Regions from separate parts of the Streptomyces sp. NPDC045026 genome, predicted to be linked through region 1. Evidence: riboswitches for the same ligand, from Rfam matches in the RefSeq annotation. Region 1 holds a riboswitch; the other holds the start of a gene.

Region 1 (3,864 bases):
AGCGAGCCGAGCAGCCAGAACAGGACGCCGCGCGTCGTCTCGGCGTCCGCCGCCGTCAGTACGACGACGGAGGTGAGTGCGGAGAACAGCTGCATGGCGGCCACCCCGGACAGCACCACGCGGTCGGTGGAGCCGCCGAGGGCCTGGCTGAGCGCCAGGACCAGCGCGAAGGAGAGGATCGCGCCGAGGAAGGCGCCGCCCGAGACCGACAGGGCGCCGCCGCCCACGCCGAGTACGACGACCATGACCGCACCGGTCGAAGCGCCGGAGGAGACGCCGAGGACGAAGGGGTCGGCGAGCGGGTTGCGCAGCAGTGACTGCATCACGGCTCCGCACACCGCGAGCCCCGCGCCGCACACGGCGGCCAGCAGGGTGCGCGGCAGCCGCAGGTTCCACACGATGCCGTCGCGGATGGGGGTCAACTCCGGTTCACCCAGGCCGAGATGGGAGACCACGGCCGACCAGACGTCGGTCATGCCGATGTCGGCCGGGCCGATGGTGATGGCCAGGGCCACGGAGGCGATGAGGACCGCGAAGCCCGCCGGCCAGGCGAGCGCGCCGCGCACCACCTGTGGCCGCTTCCCGGCGGCCGGAGACGGCGCCGCTTCCACGCTCATCCCGCGAGGCCGAACGCCCGTATTTTCGCGGCGACTTGCTCCACGCCTTCCACCGTACGGATGGTCGGGTTCATGGCCTGCCCGCTGAGCAGCACGTACCGCCTCTTCTTCACCGCGGTCATGTTCTTGGTCACCGCGTTGGACTCCAGGAACTCGATCTTCTTGGCGGCGGATTCGGCGGTCTGTGAGCGGCGTGTCAGGTCGCCGATGACGAGGACGTCCGGGTCCCGGTCGGCGACCGTCTCCCAGTTGATCTGCGGCCATTCGTCACGGGTGTCGTCGAAGACGTTCTTCGCTCCGACCTCGCGTGTGATGACGCCGGGGGCGCCGCAACAGCCCGCCATATAAGGGGAGTCGGAGTTGGCGAACCAGTACAGGAGTGTCGTCCGGGAGGCGTCGATGCCGCCGGTGGCCTTCTTGACCCGGGCTTTGAGTGCGGAGACGAGCCGTTCTCCCCGTTCGCGCACGTCGAAGACCGCGGCGAGATCGCGGACTTCGCCGTACACGGTCTCCATGCCCAGGGTCTCGGTGCGGGCGCCGTCCCCGCCGCCGCTGTTGTCCTTGCCGGCGCAGTCGGAGGGCGAGAGGTACGCCGGTACACCCAGTTTCGCGAACTGGTCGCGTGTCGCCACTCCGCCCTTGCTCAGCGTGGCGCCGAACGACGCGGCGACGAAGTCGGGCTCGGCGTCCAGGACCTTCTCGAACGACGGGTAGCGGTCGGCGAGCCGCTCGACCTTCGCGTTCTCCTTCTCAAGTCCCTTCATCACCGGGTCGGTCCAGGTTCCGGTGCCGGCCATGCGGTCGCCGAGGCCGAGGGCGAACATGATCTCGGTCGAGCCCTGGTCGAGGGAGACGGCGCGCTCGGGGGCCGCCTTCACCTCGACCCGCGCACCGCAGTTGTCGAGTACGACGGGATATCCGTCGGCGCTGCCTTGCGCTGCCGGTGTGCGGGCGGATCCGCCGCTGCCGCAGGCGGCCAGGGCGAACATCCCGGCGAGACAGAGCGCGGCACGGGATATGAGGCGACGCGAGCCATGGGGTGTGGCGGAGTTCGCGAAGAACACGGGGACTTCCTCGATGTCGAGGGCTCATGCGCGGAGCCCGGTCGCACGGTCTCCCCCGCCGCCCCGACCGGGGCCCACGAAGGCTGCCAGCAGGTCTTCGGACTCGGGATCACCCGGACGAGGCGCCTTCCCGGACCGTGTGCCGTCCAGTGGCCGATGCCTCGCCCGTCACCCTCACCGCTGCGCGTCAGCTCCGGATTCGCACCGGATTCCCTGACACATACCTGTCCGAGCTCCCGCAATGCGGGGCAGACGGGCATGAGTTCGACTGGTCTTGGAAAGCTACCACGGCGCCCGAAAGCGACCGGGCCCCCTGGGGTCCGGCTCGCGTCGGACCGTTCCGCGTGCGTAGGGTGACCGGTGCAGCTGGTTCGCCCCGTCCGCCAGACGGGAGCGTCGTAAGAGGGAACCCGGTGGGAATCCGGGACTGCCCCGCAGCGGTGAGCTGGAACGACCGCCGTCACACGCACTGGCCCGATGGATCGGGCTGGGAAGCGACGGCCAGTAGGTGTCCGCCCGACATCGGGTGGACGTGCCCGCGAGTCCGAAGACCTGCCCGTTGCCCGCGTGCGAGCCATTCGTGCGCGGAAATCCCGGTGACCTCGAGGGCGGGTCGGCGTACACACCGAACGGGCGCGCGTGCCCTGCCGTACGCGACCGCACCGTCCGGTCCGTGTCACCCTTCGCGCTCTCGTCCCCTCTCCGGGATCTCAGGGATTCGTCTCGCGAAGGAGATCTCCGTGACCACCAAGTCCGCAGCCGCGGCAGCACGGGCCACCGTGTACGGCTACCCCCGCCAGGGCTCTGCCCGCGAACTCAAGAAGGCGATCGAGGGCTACTGGAAGGGCCACGTCGACGCCGACACCCTCCGCGCCACCGCCGCCGGCCTGCGCCGCGCGAACTGGCTCGAACTCGCCGACGCGGGCATCGGCGAAGTCCCCACCGGCGACTTCTCGCTCTACGACCACGTCCTGGACGCCACGGTCATGGTCGGCGCCGTCCCCGAGCGGCACATCCCGGCCGTCGAGGCCGACGCGCTGGACGGCTACTTCGCCATGGCGCGCGGCACACAGGACGTGGCGCCGCTGGAGATGACGAAGTGGTTCGACACCAACTACCACTATCTCGTACCGGAGTTGGGGCCGGGGGCGGAGTTCACGGCCGACTCCACCAAGCAGGTTGCCGAGCTCAAGGAGGCCCTCGCCCTGGGCCTGTCGGCCCGGCCCGTTCTCGTCGGCCCGGTCACCTATCTGCTGCTCGCCAAGCCCGCGCCCGGGGTGGCCGCCGGCTTCGAGCCGCTGACCCTGCTCGACCGTCTGCTGCCGGTGTACGCCGAAGTCCTCGCCGACCTGCGCGAGGCGGGCGCCGAGTGGGTGCAGCTGGACGAGCCCGCCCTCGTCGAGGACCGCACGCCTGCCGAACTCAACGCCGCCGGGCGCGCCTACCGCGACCTCGGCGCCCTCACCGAGCGGCCCAAGATGCTGGTCGCCTCGTACTTCGACCGGCTCGGTGACGCCCTGCCCGTCCTCGCCGGGGCTCCGGTCGAGGGGCTGGCCCTCGACTTCACCGAGGCCGCCGCCGCCAACCTGGACGCCCTCGGCGCCGTCGGCGGGCTGCCCGGCAAGCGCCTGGTCGCGGGCGTCGTCAACGGCCGCAACATCTGGGTCGACGACCTGGAGAAGTCGCTGGCCACGCTCGGAACCCTGCTCGGCCTGGCCGACCGGGTCGACGTGGCCGCCTCGTGCTCCCTCCTGCACGTCCCCGTCGACGCGGCTCTCGAGCGGGACCTCGATCCGCAGATCCTGCGCTGGCTCGCCTTCGCGCGCCAGAAGACCGCCGAGATCGCCACCCTCGCGCGCGGTCTCACGCAGGGCACCCACGCGATCTCGGCCCAACTCGCCGCCAACCGCGCCGACCTGGCCTCCCGGACCACGTCCACCCTGACCCGCGACCCGCAGGTCCGGGCTCGCGCGGCGGCGGTCACGGCGGCCGACGCCCGCCGCGCGCAGCCGTACGCGCAGCGGGCGGCGGCCCAGCGCGGCAGCCTCGGCCTCCCGCTGCTGCCGACCACGACCATCGGTTCGTTCCCGCAGACGGCGGAGCTGCGCACCGCACGCGCGGGACTGCGGGCGGGGCGGATCGACGAGGCCGCGTACGAGGAGCGGGTCAGGGCCGAGATCCAG
Region 2 (3,864 bases), on a different contig from region 1:
CGACTACTTCTTCGAGGAGCTGAAGAGCACGGGCAACATGGAGATCCGCCTCGACCGCAGCCTCGCCGAGCGCCGGATCCACCCCGCCGTCGACCTCACCCAGTCCGGCACGCGCCGCGAGGAACTCCTGCTGCCCGAGGCCGAGTTGGCGGTCGTACGCGGTCTGCGGCGAGCACTTCAGTCGCGGGACGGACACGCCGGGCTCGAGACGCTCGTCGAGCGGATCCGGCAGACACCGGACAACGCGACGTTCCTGCGGCAGGTGCAGTCCACCGTCCCTGCCGCGTGAGACGGCCGCCGTACACCGTCCCGGTTCGATCGGCGCGGCCAGATGCGTAATACTCTCACTATGACTTCGAGCATTACAGCCGCGGGGAGCGCGGAGGACGGCCGGAGCGTCCGGGTACGCAGGGCGACCGCCCGCGACGCCAAGCGGCTGACCCGGCTCGTCCGTACGTCCCGCGCCTACGAGGCCCCGTACGCGTCGATGGTGGCCGGCTACCGGGTGGGCCCCGACTACATCGAGGCCCATCGCGTCTTCGTCGCCGTCGGCGCCGACGACCTGGTGCTCGGGTTCTACGCGCTCACGCTCGTGCCGCCGGAGCTCGACCTGATGTTCGTCGCCGACGCGGCGCAGGGGCTCGGCATCGGGCGGCTGCTGGTCGCCCATATGAAGGACGAGGCGCGCGCCGCCGGACTCACCTCGGTCCGCGTGGTCTCGCACCCGCCCGCCGAGGGCTTCTACCGCAGTACGGGAGCCGTCCGCACCGGCACCGCGGCCGCCGACCCGCCCGCCGTGATGTGGGACAGGCCCGAATTGGAGTTCCCGATCGGCTGACGCGCCCCTACTCCCGGGAGCACACTCGGGGTGGACGAGGAGGCCGGCTTGGACAACGAGGTCCGACACACCGACGCAGCCCACGGCACCGACGCGGTCCACGCGTTCGACGTCACCGTGGAGATCCCCCAAGGCTCCCGCAACAAGTACGAGATGGACCATTCCGTCGGCCGGATAAGGCTCGACCGGATGCTCTTCACCTCCACCCAGTACCCGGCGGACTACGGATACATCGTGGGCACGCTCGGGCGCGACGGCGATCCGCTCGACGCGCTCGTCCTGGTGGGCGATCCGACGTTCCCCGGCTGCACCGTCGAATGCCGGGCGATCGGCATGTTCGTGATGCGGGACGAGAAGGGCATGGACGAGAAGATCCTGTGCGTGCCCGCGCACGATCCGCGCCATACCTCCGTGCAGGACATCGAGGACATCCCCGAGTTCGACCGTCTGGAGATCACACACTTCTTCGAGGTCTACAAGGACCTGGAGCCCGGCAAGTCGGTCGAGGGCTCGCACTGGGAGGGCCGCGACCTCACGTACGCGGAGATCGCCGCCGCGCGCCGCCGGGCCGACGGCCAACGGGGCTGAGGGACAGAGCAGTCGGCCACGACGGCGCGCACGTGTCAGTGCGCGCCGTCCGTCGCGCAGTGCTCGAGAAGGTCCGCGGTCGCCGCGTCGACGACGCGGTAGCGCACGATCCTGCCCTCCTTCTCCCCCTCGACCACTCCGGCCGCGCGCAGCAGCCGCAGCGCCTGCGAGACCGCCGGGTCGTTCATGCCCGTGGCCACGGCGAGATCCGACACGGCCAGCGGACCTGCCCGGTACAGCGCTAGGAGCAGTGCGAGGCGGCGGGGATCGGCGAGCAGGGAGAACCGGTCGGCCCAGGTGCGGGCATGTCCTGGCTCGCCGATGGCGGCGATGGCTTCGCAGACCCGGTGGCCGTCGATCGTGCGGCGGTCGGCGCGCTCGGCAGGGACGAGATGCATGGCCCCATCCTCGCAGCCGCCGATGTGATCTTGAATACCCGCGCACACCTACGCAGCTGTGCAGCCTTGCAGGCATCGCCGACCGGCCTCTACTGTGGGCGGGCCGTGGTGCTCGGGAATTCGGTGACGGTCCCTCAAAGGACTCAGACCGAAGCGGCCCTCGCCACTGTGATCGGGCCCCGGGTCCCTCGGCAACGAGACGACTCGGGACGCCTCGCCCCACTGAGCCACTGGCTGCCGCGCGCAGCTGGGAAGGCAGGGGCGGACGCGGACACCCGTCAGCCAGGAGACCGGCCACGGCATCTCACGAAGTGATTCCACGAGGTGTTGGAGCGTGACCGCATGACCCTGTCCGTGAAGTCCCCGGAGACCGGACGCGACGCGTTCCACTGGCGGCGCGAGGACACCGTCCGCACCGCCGGGCTCCTCGCGGTGATCGCCGCACTCCATGTCGCCGCCTTCGGCATCCTGTTCCTTCTCGTCGTGCCGGAGCACTACGAGGTGGGGTCCAAGGCCTTCGGCATCGGCCTCGGCGTCACCGCGTACACCCTGGGAATGCGGCACGCGTTCGACGCGGACCACATCGCCGCGATCGACAACACCACCCGCAAGCTGATGGCCGACGGCAAGCGCCCGGTGTCGGTGGGGTTCTGGTTCGCGCTCGGTCACTCCAGCGTCGTGGTCCTGCTCGCCGCGCTGATCGCCGGAGGCACCCAGCTCGCCGGGCGGATCATGAACGAGGGATCCGCCACCCATCAGACGCTCGGCGTCATGGGCACCACCATCTCCGGGTCGTTCCTCTACCTCATTGCGGCGCTCAACCTCGTGGCCCTCGTGGGAATCCTGCGGGTGTTCCGGGCGATGCGCGCGGGCTCGTACGACGAGGCGGAGCTCGAACAGCACCTGGATTCACGGGGGTTCATGAACCGGATCCTCGGCCGGTTCACCAAGTCCATCACCCGTCCGGGCCAGATGTACCCGCTCGGATTCCTCTTCGGCCTCGGCTTCGACACGGCGACCGAGGTCACGCTGATGGTGATGGCGGGCAGCGGCGCGGCGGCCGGGCTGCCCTGGTACGCGATCCTGTGCCTGCCGCTCCTGTTCGCCGCCGGGATGAGCCTGTTCGACACCCTGGACGGGACGTTCATGAACTTCGCGTACCAGTGGGCGTTCTCGAACCCGGTGCGCAAGGTGTTCTACAACCTGGCCATCACCGGCCTGTCGATCGCCGTCGCGTTCCTGATCGGCACCATCGAGCTCGTGGGTGTCCTGCACGACAAGCTCGACCTGCGGGACTCGGTGACCGGCTGGATAGCGGGGCTCGACCTGGACAACGTCGGGTTCATCATCGTGGGTCTCTTCGTCGTCGTCTGGGCGGGGGCCATCGGGTACTGGCGGCTCGCGAAGGTCGAGGAACGCTGGGCCTTGCGGACCTGATCCGGCGGGCCGCCGGGGCCCGGACTCCGTATGGTCGTGCGGGTGAGTGAAGCCAGCGTTCCACCAGCGGCGCCGGTGCCCGTGCCGCGCAGGTCCACCCTCCCCGCGGCCCTCACGGTCCTCACGGTCGTGAGCGGCTTCGTCGACGCGGTCAGCTATCTGGGCCTCGGCCACGTCTTCGCGGCGAACATGACCGGCAATGTCGTCGTCATCGGCTTCGCCGCCGCGGGCGCTCCCGGGTTCTCCGTCCTCGGGTCACTCACCTCGCTCGGTGCGTTCCTCGCGGGAGCCGTGTGCGCCGGGCGGCTGACGAAGGCCTTCGCCGGGCGGGCCAGGGAGACCTGGGTTCGGTCGGTGTTCGTCACGGAGGCGGTCCTGCTGGCCGTGGCGACAGCCGTCGCGTTCGCGTGGCCGGGCGGGGCGGCGTACGCGCTCATCGCGGCCCTCGCATGGGCGATGGGGCTGCGCAACGCGACGGTCCGCAAGCTCGCGGTCCCGGACATGACCACAACGGTCCTCACGATGACGCTGACCGGGCTCGCCTCGGAGTCCTCGCTCGCGGGCGGGACCGATCCGCGGGCGGGGCGGCGGATCGTCTCCGTG

Evidence for each region. A riboswitch is a leader RNA that binds a small molecule or an ion and turns the genes downstream of it on or off. The one in region 1 is predicted to bind cobalamin.
Region 2: linked by a shared signal. The riboswitch ahead of nicT (Nickel transporter NicT) and the one ahead of metE (5-methyltetrahydropteroyltriglutamate--homocysteine S-methyltransferase) in region 1 are both predicted to bind cobalamin.

Annotation. Positions count from the first base shown of each region.
Region 1 covers NZ_JBWKIS010000004.1:23,395-27,258, forward strand. The annotation lists gene AC07EJ_RS10665 (FecCD family ABC transporter permease) at 1-617, opposite strand, end outside; gene AC07EJ_RS10670 (ABC transporter substrate-binding protein) at 614-1,606, opposite strand; cobalamin riboswitch at 1,753-1,950, opposite strand; cobalamin riboswitch at 2,032-2,255, shown strand; gene metE (5-methyltetrahydropteroyltriglutamate--homocysteine S-methyltransferase) at 2,422-3,864, shown strand, end outside.
Region 2 covers NZ_JBWKIS010000009.1:91,283-95,146, reverse strand. The annotation lists gene rho (transcription termination factor Rho) at 1-289, shown strand, start outside; gene AC07EJ_RS21020 (GNAT family N-acetyltransferase) at 350-838, shown strand; gene AC07EJ_RS21015 (inorganic diphosphatase) at 992-1,426, shown strand; gene AC07EJ_RS21010 (ArsR/SmtB family transcription factor) at 1,462-1,824, opposite strand; cobalamin riboswitch at 1,914-2,137, shown strand; gene nicT (Nickel transporter NicT) at 2,167-3,261, shown strand; gene AC07EJ_RS21000 (YoaK family protein) at 3,292-3,864, shown strand, end outside.